Regions from separate parts of the Nitratidesulfovibrio vulgaris str. Hildenborough genome, predicted to be linked through region 2. Evidence: predicted binding sites of a transcription regulator. Region 2 holds the regulator's gene; each other region holds the start of a gene.
What was found. Region 2 encodes sigma-54, which starts transcription at its own class of promoters, with help from an activator protein. Its sites were predicted from a motif close to CTGGCACGGNNNNTGCTT; they were not measured.
Positions count from the first base shown of each region.

Region 1: DVU_RS10070 (YeiH family protein) is a predicted target of sigma-54. The motif match lies at 3,166-3,183, and genes of this name have one in related genera.
Region 3: DVU_RS05800 (ammonium transporter) is a predicted target of sigma-54. The motif match lies at 2,723-2,740, and genes of this name have one in related genera.

Region 1 is NC_002937.3:2,227,510-2,232,625, forward strand. Features, by position in the region: gene DVU_RS10055 (hypothetical protein) at 1-17, opposite strand, end outside; gene DVU_RS10060 (nucleoside 2-deoxyribosyltransferase) at 320-793, shown strand; gene DVU_RS10065 (hypothetical protein) at 1,060-1,317, opposite strand; gene DVU_RS10070 (YeiH family protein) at 1,372-3,111, opposite strand; gene DVU_RS10075 (FlxA-like family protein) at 3,831-4,382, shown strand; gene DVU_RS10080 (FxsA family protein) at 4,520-5,116, shown strand, end outside.
Region 2 is NC_002937.3:1,710,501-1,715,616, reverse strand. Features, by position in the region: gene rapZ (RNase adapter RapZ) at 1-668, opposite strand, end outside; gene DVU_RS07730 (PTS sugar transporter subunit IIA) at 677-1,126, opposite strand; gene hpf (ribosome hibernation-promoting factor, HPF/YfiA family) at 1,136-1,675, opposite strand; gene rpoN (RNA polymerase factor sigma-54) at 1,734-3,164, opposite strand; gene lptB (LPS export ABC transporter ATP-binding protein) at 3,308-4,033, opposite strand; gene DVU_RS07710 (LptA/OstA family protein) at 4,030-4,620, opposite strand; gene lptC (LPS export ABC transporter periplasmic protein LptC) at 4,630-5,116, opposite strand, start outside.
Region 3 is NC_002937.3:1,315,799-1,320,914, forward strand. Features, by position in the region: gene DVU_RS05785 (deoxyribonuclease IV) at 1-720, shown strand, start outside; gene DVU_RS05790 (hypothetical protein) at 1,207-1,659, opposite strand; gene tpx (thiol peroxidase) at 1,982-2,500, opposite strand; gene DVU_RS05800 (ammonium transporter) at 2,803-4,011, shown strand; gene DVU_RS05805 (P-II family nitrogen regulator) at 4,134-4,472, shown strand; gene glnD ([protein-PII] uridylyltransferase) at 4,528-5,116, shown strand, end outside.

The DNA.
Region 1 (5,116 bases), 520 kb from region 2:
CAGCCTTCCACGGGCATGGGAGAATCCTGCTCGTCGGGTACGCCTGATAGTCTGCGCTCACTTACACCGTACATTAGAAAAAACTAATAATCTACCCTCCACGCCCAACACCATATGGCAGCCACCCCAAAAGACCATGAAAAACATGCCTGCGCCAAGGCATGCAGGCTTGCCATCGCTCAGCGCCATCGGTAAAGGCAACAGTACCTCGCCGGAAGGATGTCCGTCGGCGGAGGTGCCTACCCACCATCAGGCCCGCCTGCACCAGTTCTACCGGACATGCCTGATTTACCTGACAGACCGACCCTAACGGATGCACATGCACACCCCCCAGTCAACCCCGCACGTCATTCCCCCGGCAGCCACTCCCAAGCGCGTCTATCAGTCGGGCACGTTCTCGACCCAAAGAGACAGGGCGGCGCACCTTCAACTGCTTTCCATGCTGCGCACTGCCGGGCACACCGTGGCATGGGCACCTGAACTCTGCTCGGCGCGAGAACTCGATGCCGCCGGTATCGACGGTGTTCACGGTCTCATCTTCGGCAGAGTGCGCAAGGCGCTGGACGACGCAGAGGTCATGGTCGTCCTGCTCGACTGCATCCGCTTCGACGACGGCACCCCGTGGGAGATGGGCTATGCGGCGGCACGGGGAATACCCGTCTACGCCCTGACCACCGACACCGTCCGCGTAGAGTGCGACATGGTGCTCTCGCTCGGTAACATCCTTCAGGGTAGCACCATCACCGCCACCAGCCACACCATGCCCGACCTGCTTGCCCTGCTGCATGACTGAAGCCGGTTTTCGCAAGCTGACCTGCCCGTGTCGAAGGAGGCTGCATTCTTGCGATGGCCTCTCAGCCTGCTCCCCTCCGCCATGCGCAAGGCATGGGAAAAGGCGGGGCTTCCCCCGCCTCGCGGTGCGGGCGAAGGTCACCCCGCCTGTCATGTTCACTTGCGGCAAGGATCGCCTGAACGACTTTCTCGAGGACAACTCCGGACTCGACGCGCGTGGCAACCGCCGGAACCAGTCAACGGTTGCCGGAACCAGCCACCGGACGGCTACCCCCCATGGGCTGGTCCTTGCGGCGTGAAGCGCCAGCTGTCACGCGAATTGTTCTCTGCGGCCTGTGTGGCGTCGACGTCGTTATAGTACAGCGCCCCGCTACGTATGCCGTAGACATCCTGCACCGCGCCATAATGGGCCAGGGCCGGGACACTGGCGACGACACGAGGCCCCACGCCCCAGAACGCCAGCCACAACACAGCCACCCCAAGCCCTAGCCTCATCAGTCTCACGGGTAGACTCGCCTGAACCATGTCCCATCTCCTTGCAGCATGAGGCGGGGGCCGGGGCCCCCGCCAGCCTTGATACTATATCTTCGCCGTGATCTCGGGGAACACGATGTAGAACATGACGTAGGCCATGGCCAGCGTCAGTACGAGGTTGAAGCTCTGCCCGGCCACGTACAGGATGAGCGGCTTGCCGCCCTTGAAGTAGTGCGCAAGTTCCCGGAAGTTCGTGGCCAGACCGATGGACGTGAACGCAAGGCAGAAGAACCAGTTGCGCAGCGGCGACGACAGGCCCTTCAGAACACCCTGGTTGACCATGATCTGGCTCATGTCGGAACCGAGGCTGCCGGATATGACCGAGAAGAGAACCGAAGCGGCAAGGAAGCCCAACACGAACTTGGGGAAGCGGTGCCAGATTTCGATCCAGCCCACGCTGTGCCCTTCCCTGCATTCCACACGGGCGCACCAGTACACGGCCACACCGAAGGCGACCACGCCGATGAGCACGTTCTGGATCATCTTGATGGTGGCGGCCACGTACAGGGCCTTCTCACCGAGGAACGCCCCGGCGGCAGCCACCGCACCCGTGGCGTCGATGGTTCCGCCCATCCACGCCCCCCCAAGAACCTGCGGCATACCCACGGCCTTGATGAAGGCGGGCATGGCGATCATCATGATGGCGGTGAACACCAGCGACAGACCGATTGCAAGGGTGAGTTCCTCCTTCTTGGCACGGCAGGCGGCCGCCGTGGCGATGGCAGCGGAGGTGCCGCACACCGACATGTCGGAGGAGATGACGATATTGAGCGTCTTGGAAGGCATCTTGAGAATCTTCTGCCCGAAGATGAAGGTGCAGATGAGCACGATGGGGGTGACCACCCACGCCACGAAGATGCCGGGAATGCCGATGGCGATGATCTTGTCGAACAGCACCTCCGCACCCAGCAGCACGAGACCGGTCTTGATGTAGTATTCGACCTGAAGGGCGGGCTTGATGAAACTCGGTGTTCCCACGGTGTTGGCGACCAGCATCCCGATGATGATGGCCCATGCCTCGGCACCGATGCCCCAGTACTTCATGGTGCTCTGATGCCCCATCATGAGTGCCAGCACCGCCACGAAGAACACACCGATGAATCCCACGAGGAACTTGGGCACATCATGGCCCATGAACTTCATGCCCACGGCGAAGAACAGCCCGAGGGCGACCATGAGCATGGGCAGTGATGTGGCGATGTTGAACGGCTTGGTCTTCGTCTTCTTCTCAGCAGCCTTCATCTTGGCATGCTCGGCACGCCATTCGGCAATCTTCGCCTGCGCTTCGGTGTTGAGCGCGGCATCGGCGAATGCTGCCCCTGCTGCTGCGGCCTCTGCGGCTTGCGCAGCCGCCAGTGCGGCATCCGACTTGACCTTGGCAGACTCGAACTTGGCCTTGGCAGCCGCGTTACGCTCGTCGGCAGCCTCCTTGGAAAGCACGAAGGCTTCGAGAGGGTCGGACGCCCAGGCACCGGGTGTCGTCAGGAAAGCACCTATAGCCTTACCCGATGGAGTATCCATCCCCTGGAGCTTCCCCTTGTCGTCCTGCGCCTTGTAGTAGGCTAGGGTCTTGAAGGGGGCACGCGCAGCCTCTGCAGCCATCACACCGTTGGCCTTATCCACCTTCTGGGCGAATTCGGGGGACGGGTTGGCGAGAAACAGCCACATCCCCGCAATAAGGATGACGAATCCGAGCCAGATGGCCCAGTAATCCTCCTTGGTCCACAGGTCGGACAGCTTCGTCTGCCCCTGGTCGACAACGACATTGCTTTCATTCTCAGCCATTGCTCCCTCCTTGCGTGAATGTGGCGCAACAACGCGTCACGTTTTCTTTTTCACGAGCAAGAAGCGTGCAATGGCACACCATTCATGATATGCTTTTCATTATAGCATGTTAAGCATGCACACAGGGGAGAGACGTGCAAACTTCAATTTGCAGTGCAAACCTGACATTGCATGGATTGCAAACTTTTATTTGCACCAAAAATCATAAAATATCAGACGATTATGGTTCACATTGCCGCACAGAACCCACTTGCGGGTGCTAGAAACCGCCCGACATCCACCCTTGTTCCTCTCATCACAATCGAGCCAGAATGACCGACACTCATGTATAGGTCATCACCACATCTCACCCCCCCTTCTCTGTACGCCTGAACGCCCATGCCACACCCCCATATCGACGCCTCCCACACACGACAAAGCTTTACCACGGGATGAGAACGACGCTCTTGCCCCGGTGAACACGCATCCCCAAAAAACATGGGGAAGCGTCCCTGACTCCTCCTGCCCTTTGCCGCCCCCGCACATGCCACGGAGAAGCGCGTCTCCTCGACCTCGCGCAATGAACGCCCTGTCCTCTGGACGTATGGGCGGTCAGCGACCACACATACGGGATGTAGCGTCGGGAACAACCTGCCGGATATAGCGGATGCGTACGATTCTTGCTTTCACTCTGCCAGACCCTCAACGCGGCAATCATTGCCGTATTCCAAGGAGGCGGCATGGAAATCTCCGGTCTGGAATCCATCATGGCGACCCGTTCGGTCGCAGCGTCATTCGCACGGCAGGAACAAGAGTCGCAACAGGTGGCATCACGCGGCACACAGGGTGACACCGTGAGCATCTCCTCCGAAGCGAAACGCCTGTACGAGCGTTTCCGCGACCTGCAAACCGAAAGTGCGGGAACGAACTCGCAGGGAAGCGCGTCATCGGACTCGGCATCGAACACGGCGAACGGTCAGACGGCAGGTGACGGCAAGACCGACACCGTCGCATCCGGTCCGTCGGGTTCATCCGGCGCGTCCGGGAATGCGGAAGCCGCAGGCAATACAGGTGGCACGGGCTCGGGTGAGGGGCTTGCCAAGCAGATCGAGAACATCAAGAAACAGATCAAGGAACTCCAGAACAGGGTGAAGCAGATCATGGACAGCCCGTTGCCCGCCGAGCAGAAGCAGACTGTGGCGGCTCCTTACCTGCAACAGATACAGGAGCTTGAACAACAGTTGCAGCAACTGGAGGCCGACGCGGCAAAACAGGGCAGTGGCGACGCCTGACAAGGGACACACGCACGGCGGATTGAGGCCACCCTCGCACCGACTCCACGAAAAAGCGTTGCGCGGCAGGGCGCTCCATGCCATTCTCCGGCAGCGTCAGTCCCTTATGTCTGGCGCAACAGGATGGCAGGTCGACCATGTTTCTGTTCAGAAGATTCCGCCGCAGGACACAGCCCACACCAGCCGACGCCATGACGCATGGCGAGACGGCTGAATTGGGCATCCAAGGCGATGGCACGACGTCTCCGGCAGGCGATGCCGACGTGCGTGAAGCCGGTGCGGTGCATCAATCTGCCAAAACCCGCAGCAATAACATTACGGCGAGTCTGAAGACGCACGACGCTCGCGCGCCCCATCAGCCCCACGAAGACGGCAATGGCGGGTCGATGCGGGATGCTGCCAACCTGAACGCCATGGCCGTCGACAATAGCCCCCCCGACGATGGCACACCTGACAGTGACCCCACTGACAGTGCCGACGCAAGAACGAAAACCGCGTGTGAGCCAGCCTCGGCAGACACCTCTGCCCTCTGTCCCGTGTTGCTGTCCCCGGAAGAGGTCGCCTTCCTGTTTGGCGGCACTGAAGCGGCAACGCAACGCTCGCCGGAATATCGCGACTTTCTGCTGCGCCTGCATGGTCTGCTGCGCAACGCCATTCCGTCTTCGTTGCGCGGGTATATGCTGCTCGCCTTCAGCCTTGGCATTCTCCCCGTACTGGGCAACCAGATGCAGCGG
Region 2 (5,116 bases):
TCCAGACCGGACTGGGGGCGCAGGGAGGTGTCGAAATAGGGGTTGGGCAGAAAGCGCAAGTCGAAGACCAGGTCGGCCTCTTTCGGGACGCCGTATTTGTAGCCGAAGGAGATGATGTTCACCCGTAGCGAACGCATGCGCCCCTTCAGGCTGCTCCAGCGTCGCTGGATGACGCGCCGCAGGTCATGGATGGAAAAGGACGTGGTGTCGAAAACAAGGTCGGCCGCCTCACGCACTGGGGCAAGGCGTCGCCTTTCTTCGGCAAGGGCCAACTCCAGCCCCATACCTTCGCTTTCAAGCGGGTGCGGACGTCGCGTTGTCGCATAACGCCGCATAAGCTCGCCCTGCTCCGCTTCGATGAAAAGCAACACAGGCCTGACGCCCATTTCCTGAAGGCGGGCCAAGGCCTGTTCGAACTGCTGTACGAACTCAGCCTCGCGGAGGTCCATGCCAAGCACTATGCCCTGATACTGCTCAAGAGCCTGTGCATCGAGGACTCGAACCATGTCGGGCGCAAGACGCACGGGCAGACCGTCGACAGTGAAATACCGCAGGTCTTCGAAGACGTTGAGAACAGTGCTCTTGCCAGCCCCGGAGAGTCCGGAGACGATGAGGACGGGGAATCCGGCTTCGAAGCCGTCATCGGCAGAACGCGCGGGGCTCGACATGGGCTGCCTCAAGCCTTTGAAAGAAGTTCCCACATTGCATTCGCATCAGGGGCTTCTATCAATGCCCTTCTGAATGCGACGTCTTTCAGCAACCGCGATATGTGCGCCAGAACGCGCAGATGCATGCCCGCCACATGTTCCGGGGCAAGCACCAGAAACACGATGTGCACGGGCTTGCCGTCAAGCGAGTCGAAGCCGAATCCGGCACTGCTACGACCGACACTCAGAACGATGCGCCCGAGGTCGGACAGTTTGCCGTGGGGGATGGCGATGCCGTCGCCGATGCCAGTCGTACCGAGTTGCTCGCGCTCGTGCAGCACTTTCAGCGCTGCACGCCCGTCTACCTCAGGGTGAGCCCGGCAAACGGCATTCACAAGTTCCGCCAGCACCTCTTCCTTGGTGCTGGCGGAGATCTCGTGAATTATGAGGTCTTTGCTAAGATACTCGTCAAGCCGCATCACGACACTCTAGACGACGGGGTCGATGAGCCCGAAGTCGCCGTTCCTGCGGCGGTAGATCACGTTGATCCGTTCCGATTCGGCATTCAGGAAGACGAGGAACTCGTAATCGAGCGCATCAAGCTGCATGGCAGCCTCGTCAACGTGCAGAGGCTTGGGCACGAACTGGTCGGTACCCACGATGGCCCTGTCTTCACCCTCACCTTCAGTATGATAGGTGAACACGTCGATATTGGCATTCGTCCGGGCAGAGCGCCGTCTTTCCTTGACGCGGGAGACATGCTTCTTGAGTTGTGCTTCGAGCTTGTCGAGTACGAGGTCGATGGTCGCGTACATGTCTTCGGACTGCTCGACGGCGGCGATGTTGATGCTGTCGCCCACAAGCTGGACTTCGGCCTTCTGACGGAACTTGTCCAGAGAAAGGGCCACCTGCAACTCGAGGTTGGCAGACTTGCCGACGAACCGGGCGAGCTTTTCGAAGCGACGACGGGCGTACTTCTTGAGGTGTTCCGAGGGCTCGAAGTTCTTGAACGTGAATGCGATGTTCATAAGCTCCTCCTGGGTTCGATGGAACACGTGCCTTGCGGCCGGGCCTCTTCGTGCTACGTCAGAAAACTTCCTTACGCTTGGACGAAGAGGGGATATTCATGGCTGTACGATACTTCGCAACCGTACGCCGGGCAATATTAACCTGAAGCTGTTCCTTCAGTATCTCGCCGATTCGCTCATCGCTCAGAGGTTCCTTGGGATTCTCCTCGCCGATGAGTTTCTTGATCAGAGCCTTGACACTCTCTGAACCGACCTGGCTGCCATCATCAAGTTCGAGCGCACTGTTGAAGAAGAACTTGAGCTCGAACACACCGTGAGGCGTGGCGACGAACTTGTTCGTCGTGATGCGACTCACGGTCGACTCGTGCATACTGATGTCGTCGGCGATGTCCTTGAGGATGAGTGGCCGTAAACGGGTCACGCCATCCTCGAAGAACCCCCTCTGGTACTTGATAATACTTTCAACGACCTTGTACAGGGTGCGTTGCCGTTGATAGAGGCTCTTGATGAGCCACGACGCGGAACGCACCTTCTCTTGCACGAAGTCCTTGTCCTTGCCCGTCACACCGGCAAGACTCTGGTCGTACAGCGAACTGAGTTGCAGATGGGGCAGCCCGTCGTCGTTAAGCACGATGACGAATTCATCGTCGTATTTGTACACGAACACGTCGGGGCTTACGAACATGGGGTCGCTGCCCCCGAAGCTCGAACCTGGCATGGGGTCGAGAGACTGTATGATATCAAGGTATTCCTTGAGATCATCCATGTCGAGTTTGAACTTGCGCAGCAGCGGCTTGTAACGGCGGGTTTCAAGGTCTTCGAGGTGGTCGCGAACGAGTTCGACGAGAACACGGTCGCGGTCGTAGCCAAGCATTTCGATCTGAATCAGCAGACATTCCTGCGGAGTCCGCGAGGCAACACCTACCGGGTCGAAACGCTGGACGGCGTGCAATACCGGAATGACTTCGGAAGCATCGGCACCACACATCTCTGCAATGTCTTCGACAGAGGCCTGAAGATATCCCGAAGAGCCGATATTGCCGATGATGGTTTCACCGATGCCCTTCTGGTCTTCTGTAAGACGCGAAAGACGCAACTGCCACATGAGATGCCCTTCAAGCGATGGGCGGGCAGAATAGCGCGCCTCGAACGCGGTCATCTCCTCGGGGAGTTCAGTTTCGCGTACCTGCGCCTGCCGCGAAGAGCTGGCGAATTCGCCAAGATAGTCTTCCCAGTCGGCATTACGCGACAATTCCCTGTCATACGCCTCCGGCGCAGATTCGTCTTTACGCGAGGAGGCTTCTGAGGCAGAAGATGCAGCGCCTTCATCCATTCCTTCTTCAAGGAACGGATTCTCAAGAAGCTCTTGCTGAACGGTCTCGACAAGCTCAAGACGTGACAATTGCAAAAGGCGTATGGCCTGCTGCAGTTGTGGCGTCATGACAAGCTGCTGACTCAGCTTGAGTTGCTGTCTAAGTTCGAGTGCCATTGAACAAGGAACCTCTCGCCGTCATGTTAAGCACCAGATGCGCGATATCCACCTTCTGTTAGCAAAAGAAGAAAAGTACCGTGCAACAGTGCGTTACGTAGTATCATGACACAGCGCGAGGCAGGATGCAAGCTTGATGCCGACTAGAGGCAGAAGTCCGCCCCAAGATAGACAAGACGGGCCTGTTCGTCACCTACGATATGCTCGGGTGTGCCGTCCAGAATGACCTGCCCCTGATGGACCAGGTACGCCCGGTCACAGATGGTGAGCGTCTCCCGCACGTTATGGTCGGAGATGAGCACCCCTATCCCGCGATCACGCAGCTTGCGGATAAGCCCCTGAATATCACCCACGGCAAGCGGGTCGATGCCTGCGAATGGTTCATCGAGCAGCACGAACTTGGGTTCGCGGATCATGCACCGCGCGATCTCGAGTCTGCGCCGCTCACCGCCCGAAAGGTGCATGGCACGCGAACTGGCAAGATGCGCGATACCGAAGTCCGCCATCAGCGCCTCGGCACGCTCCTTCTGTCTGGCAGCCGGAAGCCCGGTATGCTCGAGGATGATCTCAAGGTTTTCACGAACGGTGAGCCTCTTGAATACGGAGCTCTCCTGAGGCAGATAGCTCAACCCCACGCGAGCGCGCTCATGCAAAGGCCAGTCGGCGATGTCCTGTCCGTCCAGTCGGACGATGCCAGCCGTGGGTTTGATGATGCCTGTGAGCATGTAGAACGTCGTGGTCTTGCCCGCGCCGTTGGGCCCGAGCAACCCGACGATCTCGCCCTGCTGTACCGAGACGGAGACACCCCGCACGACCTCGCGCTGCCCGAACCGCTTACGCAGATCTTCGCCTTGCAATACGGCCATCATTCAGACTCCTTTGCCTTTTCCGCTCCGGGCAGCGACGCGGAAGACGAAGAGGTGAACACGGCCTCTACAGGGCGCGAGGTGCCACCATGCACTTCGCTTCGATTCTCGCGAGTGTAGAAATAGATGACCTCGCCCTTCACCACGTTCTCCTTGTCGAAGAGGACAGGCGAGCCTTCCATGATCATGAGCCCGTCATTGGTGGTATAGGTGGCCTTCTGACATGTACCGTTACGCCCTTCGCGCACCATCCGTACATTCTTCTCGGCGACGATACGTTCAATCTCACCGGCATCCATGCCACCCGGCACGTCTCCACCGCTCTTGCCTTCCTTGGACTTGCCAAGGTGCAGCGTCAGCTTCACCGACCACAGTTCGAAGTCGGGACGCTTGACGTATACATCGCCCTCGAACACGACACTCTGCTTGTTCGCATCATACTGCATGCGCTGCGCGGTGACAGTGGTCGGTACAGATTTCTGGGCGGGATTCGCGGTCGCCTTGGGCTGCGCGCAGGCGGTCGGCACAGGAAACGCCACGGCAGCAGCCATGGTCAGGGAGAGAAGAAAGGGAACAAGCCTACTGGCCATATGAATCTCCTATCGTGCAGCGGGGGCGGTCTCTGCCGGGGCATGAGTGGCCCGGTCTGGGTTCCCGGAGGTACCGGAGGCATTCGGTGCAGCGGCATCGGCACGGGACCAGTGCACAACAACCCCGTCCTCACCCTCTATGACATTCGTGGCAAGATTCCATGAAAGACGCGTGGCGTTTCCGCGCGAAGTGGCCCCTACGATGACGGCCCCTTCAGGAAAGACCATGAGACGCGACGTGCTGTTGTACGTCATCAGAGTACCGTCGAGCACATAGTCGCGATAGGTGCAGGTCACCTTGTCCCACAACCGGATGAAGCTCTGGTTGTCACGCACTTCGCCCTTGGGGGCGATGACACGCAAGGGTTCTTCAGTCTTGCCGACCTTGTAGATGATGTCGGGGCTATCAACGTCGATGACGCCCTTCTCTTGCCGCAACGCGGCCCATGTGGCCTTGAGCCGCCACAACTCTACGCCTTTCTCGCCCTGAACGAGT
Region 3 (5,116 bases), 390 kb from region 2:
CCGTCAGAGGCTGACGTCGAGGCGTTCGGGCGCCGTCGTGCGGCGTTCGGGGGGCCGGTGTTCTCCCATGCCTCGTACCTCATCAACATCGCCAACGGGGATGGGGCGGCATCGGCGAAGGCGGTGGAGGCCCTTGTGCGCGAGTTCGAGCGTTGTACCGCCCTCGGCGTGGATGCGGTGGTGCTCCATCCCGGTGCGCACCTCGGGGCAGGCCGGGGTACGGGCATCCTGCGGGCCGCCCGGAACATTGATGAGGTGTTCGACAGGTGCGGGGGGCAGACGCCTGTACTGCTGCTGGAGAACACCGCAGGGCAGGGTACCTGTCTCGGAGGTGATCTGAACGACCTTGCGGAGATCATCGACGCCTCGCGCCATGCCTCACAGCTTGGAGTCTGCCTCGATACGGCCCATGCCTTCGGTGCAGGCTATGCCCTGCATACCGATGAGGGCTACCGTCGTTGCATGGAGGACATCGAACACGGCCCCGGGCTGGCGGCCGTGCGCCTGTTTCATGTGAACGACAGCCTTGTGCCGTGTGGAAGCCGCAAGGACAGGCATACGCATATCGGCGAGGGGCAACTGGGTGAGGCCGCCTTTGTCCGCCTCCTGAACGACCCGGTCTTTGCGATGCACCCCATGGTTCTTGAGACACCCAAAGAGGACGGCCATGCCGCGGACAGGCGTAATCTTGCCACGCTTCGTCGGCTTGCCAGAAGTTGATGGGGCTTGATGATGGGGCGTAGGGCGTAGCCTCGTTCGAAAGCCTGCCGCAATCATCCCGCCATCGTCAGAGTGGTGCGGGAGAGGTGGCTGTTTCGGCGCTGCAACGACCCGCCGAGAGTCCTTATCCCGGCTTGAAGCGCTGGCCTCGAAGACATGAACCGCCTGCTCATGGAGGGAGTCGGCAGTCCTGCGATAGGCAAGGATGGCCGACAGACAATCCCCTGCTGGCGCTACGGACCTATCGGCACAGACGTCAGAACAACGTGGGCATTGGCGGCAGCATAGGGCGTGCCTCGCACGTTCACGGCCCCCCCGTGGGGGCATGTCTGATGATGACGTCCGGTGATGGCGTCGGGCGATGGCTTTGCCGGTAACTTCTGATGATGCCCCTGCTGATGTCCTTTGGCGATGGCCTAGGGTGGTGCCATCTGCCGAGGTTGCCCGTCGAGGTAAGCCGTCATGCCCCGTGGCCTCAGCCGCGCGTCACTGGCGGGGCGTGGGGTCGTGCTGCCTCGACAGCTTGGCACGCAGGTAGGCACCAAGGGCGTTGCCCGTCGCATCGGCGTCTGCCATGCGTACGCCGAGGGCTGCGAGGTCCTCGGCTACCTGCTTCTCCATTCGTTCCGACTCCATGAACATCACGTAGACGAGGGCTATGGTGGCGTCGTTGTCTGCGCTGCCGTCACACAGCGACGCAAGCTGCGTGCGTTCGACCGTCTCAAGAAGCCTGTCTGCGAAGAGTGTTGCCCACTTCTCATACAGGCTGTAGGGCAACTCCGGGACAAGGGTGGCGACCTTGTCGGCACTTTGCCCGTCGATGGTGGGCAGGGTCACCTCCATGAATTCTTGCAGGGCTTCCTGCCGCCGTGCGGGGTCTTCGTCGAATCGTCTGAGTACGGTCGATGCGAGGTGCGCGTGCAGGGTCTTGTCATCCATGATGTTCTCCTGTGCTTGGCGGGGGAAGGTACTGTAAGGCTGCACCGGAGGCAATACTTGATGAAGGCACGATGTGCGCGCTGGCGCTGGTCGTTCGCTGGAAGTGACCCGCCATGGGTATCCGTGCGCAGCATGACTTGGCCACGTCGCGGGGCGTGTGTCATGCCGGTGTAGGGTGATTTAAAGGACATGCTGGAACCGGGAGTGTCCGTGGCAGGCGGTCGTGCGGCCAAGGTCTGTCGCATGTTCCATGCGCGGGGGGGCAATGAAAAAAGGGGGCTGATGCCCCCTTTCCGGTTGTGATGACGGTTTTGTAAAACGTCTAGATCGCCTTTTTCGCAGCTGCGATGGCTCCAGCATAGTCAGGTTCGGTCGTCACTTCGGGCACTATCTGGGCATGCGTTATCGTGCCGTTGCGGTCGACGACGAAGACGGCACGGGTAAGCAGACGCAGTTCCTTTATGACCACGCCATAGGCCATGCCGAACGAAAGGTCCTTGTGGTCGGAGAGTGTTTCGACCGCCTGCACTCCTGCGGCACCGCACCAGCGGGCCTGCGCGAAGGGCAGGTCGCAGCTGACGGTGAGTATCTTCACGTCTTCTCCGAGGTTTGCCGCCTCCTGATTGAACCGGCGCGTCTCCATGTCGCATACGCCCGTGTCAAGTGAGGGTACGGCGCTTATGATGACCACCTTGCCCTTGTAGTCGCCGAGGGTGCGGGGAGAAAGGTCGTTGGCAAGCACGTTGAATGAGGGGGCCTTGTCGCCCACGCCAGCGGGCGTACCGAGAAGAGTGAGACCGTTGCCCTTGAAAGTGATGATGCCAGTACGTTCTGTGGTCATGTATGTTTCTCCGATGGATGAGGATTGTCGAGAATGAATGCTGATAACACGGCTTTCGTCCCTTGTGAACCTGTCGGCGCTATTTTTGTGGTTGTTTTAAAAACATGCCAATTTACAATTTTATTCTTTTTGAACTTTATAAAACGACAAAAATGCAAAAAACATAAAAAACAATAAAAACATAACCATCTGAAATTGTTGAACGCATGTTGTCTGGCGCAGTTGGCACGCGACTTGCCTTATGACAGGTGTGTGCAACGCAGGATGGGCCAGCGTTGCGAAAACACCTTCGAGGAGGTCTTATGAACGCGGCCGATACCGCCTTCATCCTTATCTGCGCGGCACTGGTGATGTTGATGACTCCCGGCCTCGCCCTGTTCTATGGCGGCCTCGTCAGGGCCAAGAACGTGCTCTCGACAACCATGCACAGTTTCGTTCTCGTGGGCGTGGCCTCGGTGGTGTGGGCCATCATCGGGTATACACTCGCCTTCGGGCCGGATGTGGCAGGTGTCATCGGAGGACTCGACCACCTGTTCCTCAAAGGTGTGGGCATGGAACCTTCAGAGGCTGCCAAGACCATACCGCATCTCGCGTTCATGGTGTTCCAGTGCATGTTCGCGGTCATCACGCCCGCGCTCATCTCGGGTGCCTATGCCGAGCGTATCAGTTTCCGGGCCATGCTGCTGTTCTCGGTGCTGTGGCTTGTTCTGGTGTACGCGCCCATGGCCCACTGGGTGTGGGGCGGGGGCTGGATGTTCAAGATGGGTGCGCTCGACTTTGCCGGTGGCGCGGTCGTGCACATGAGTTCTGCCGCTGCCGCGCTTGCCGCCGCGCATGTGCTCGGAAGACGCGAGGGCTATGGCCGTGAACCCTTCGTGCCCCATAACCTTCCCATGACGGTTCTCGGTGCGGGCATCCTGTGGTTCGGCTGGTTCGGCTTCAATGCGGGTAGCGCCCTTGCCGCCAATGGTCTTGCCGCCATGGCCTTCGTCACCACGCACCTTGCCACCGCCGCAGGCGTCATGGGCTGGCTCGCCGTAGAGTGGATGCATAGCGGCAAGCCCACCACGCTGGGTGCTGCCTCCGGTGCCGTTGCCGGTCTCGTTGCCATCACGCCCGCTGCTGGCTTCGTAGAACCCATGCCCGCCATGATCATCGGTTTCGGGGGCGGGATGCTCTGCTACGGCGGCGTTCTGATGAAGAAGGTCTTCAAGTACGACGACGCGCTCGACGTGGTCGGCGTGCATGGCGTGGGCGGTACGTGGGGTGCCCTTGCAACGGGATTGTTCGCCAGCGAGGCCGTGAACGGCGTCAATGGTCTCTTCTACGGCAATCCCGGTCAGCTGTGGACGCAGTTCCTTTCGGTGGTGGCTACCTGGCTGTTCTGCTACCTCATGAGTCGCGGTATCTTCCACGCGGTGGACGCCCTGATGGGGCTGCGCGTGACGGTCGATGCCGAACGCGCGGGACTGGATGTGAGCGAACACAACGAGCGGGCCTACGAGCAGTAACCGTATTGCCCGGCCATTGCCGCAGGGCACCGGGCTTGCGGGGGGATGTGATTGTCGCCTACAGATGCGTGAGGATGTTCCCCTTTCGCAGAATATGAACCAGTCTTTCGAAGGTGGTCGCCATGAAGAAGCTCGAGATTATCATCAGGCCGTTCAAGCTGGACGAGGTGAAGGAAGTCCTTGCATCCATGGATGTGAAGGGGATGACCGTGACCGAGGTGAAAGGCTTCGGACGTCAGCGTGGACACAAGGAAGTATACCGCGGGGCCGAGTATCAGGTCGATTTCATGCCCAAGGTCAAGATAGAGGTGGTGCTCGAAGACGCCCAGGTCAAAGCTGTCGTGGATGCGGTCTGCAAGGCCGCACGCACAGGCAAGGTGGGGGACGGCAAGATATTCGTGCTGCCCGTCGACGACGCCATACGCATACGCACCGGCGAGTCCGGCGCCGAAGCCATCTAGCCGCAAAGGGCCGCACTCTCAGGGGGGGTGCGGCCCCTCGCATGGAAGCATGCCGATGCCGAGGAAGAACACTCCGGACATCCCGGGAACCGATTGCAAGAACGACGCCCGGAAGACACTGCGTGAAGGCCGGTCCGCCCTAGCTGAAGGGCTGGCACAGGCGTCCTCCGATGCTCTTCCGTTCGAACACGCCTACAGCCGTCTGCTGGATACGTATTTCAGGCTGCGGCTTGCAGAGTTGGGCACGGGGCATGACCGGGTGGCGCTGGTGGCTGTCGGGGGTTACGGGAGGCAAGAGCTTTGCCCCGCCTCGGACATCGACATCCTGGTCCTTTGCAACCGTAGTATTCCACCGCAAGCCATCGACCTTGCGCAAGCACTCTTCCTGCCCCTGTGGGATGAGGGGTTCACCCTCGGGCATGGTTTCCGTACCGTAAGCGATTGCGTGAAGCTGGCTGCCCACGACCACAAGGTATTGGCAAGCCTCCTCGATGCCCGGCTTGTGGCCGGGAGTCCTGCGCTGCTGGAAGACATGGTCAGAAGGCTGGACGAGCGCGTGCTGCCACGGCGCAGCCACGCGTTTCTCTCATGGCTTGACACCGAACATGAACGCAGGCTGGCGGCCCATGGCGATGGGACGGTGC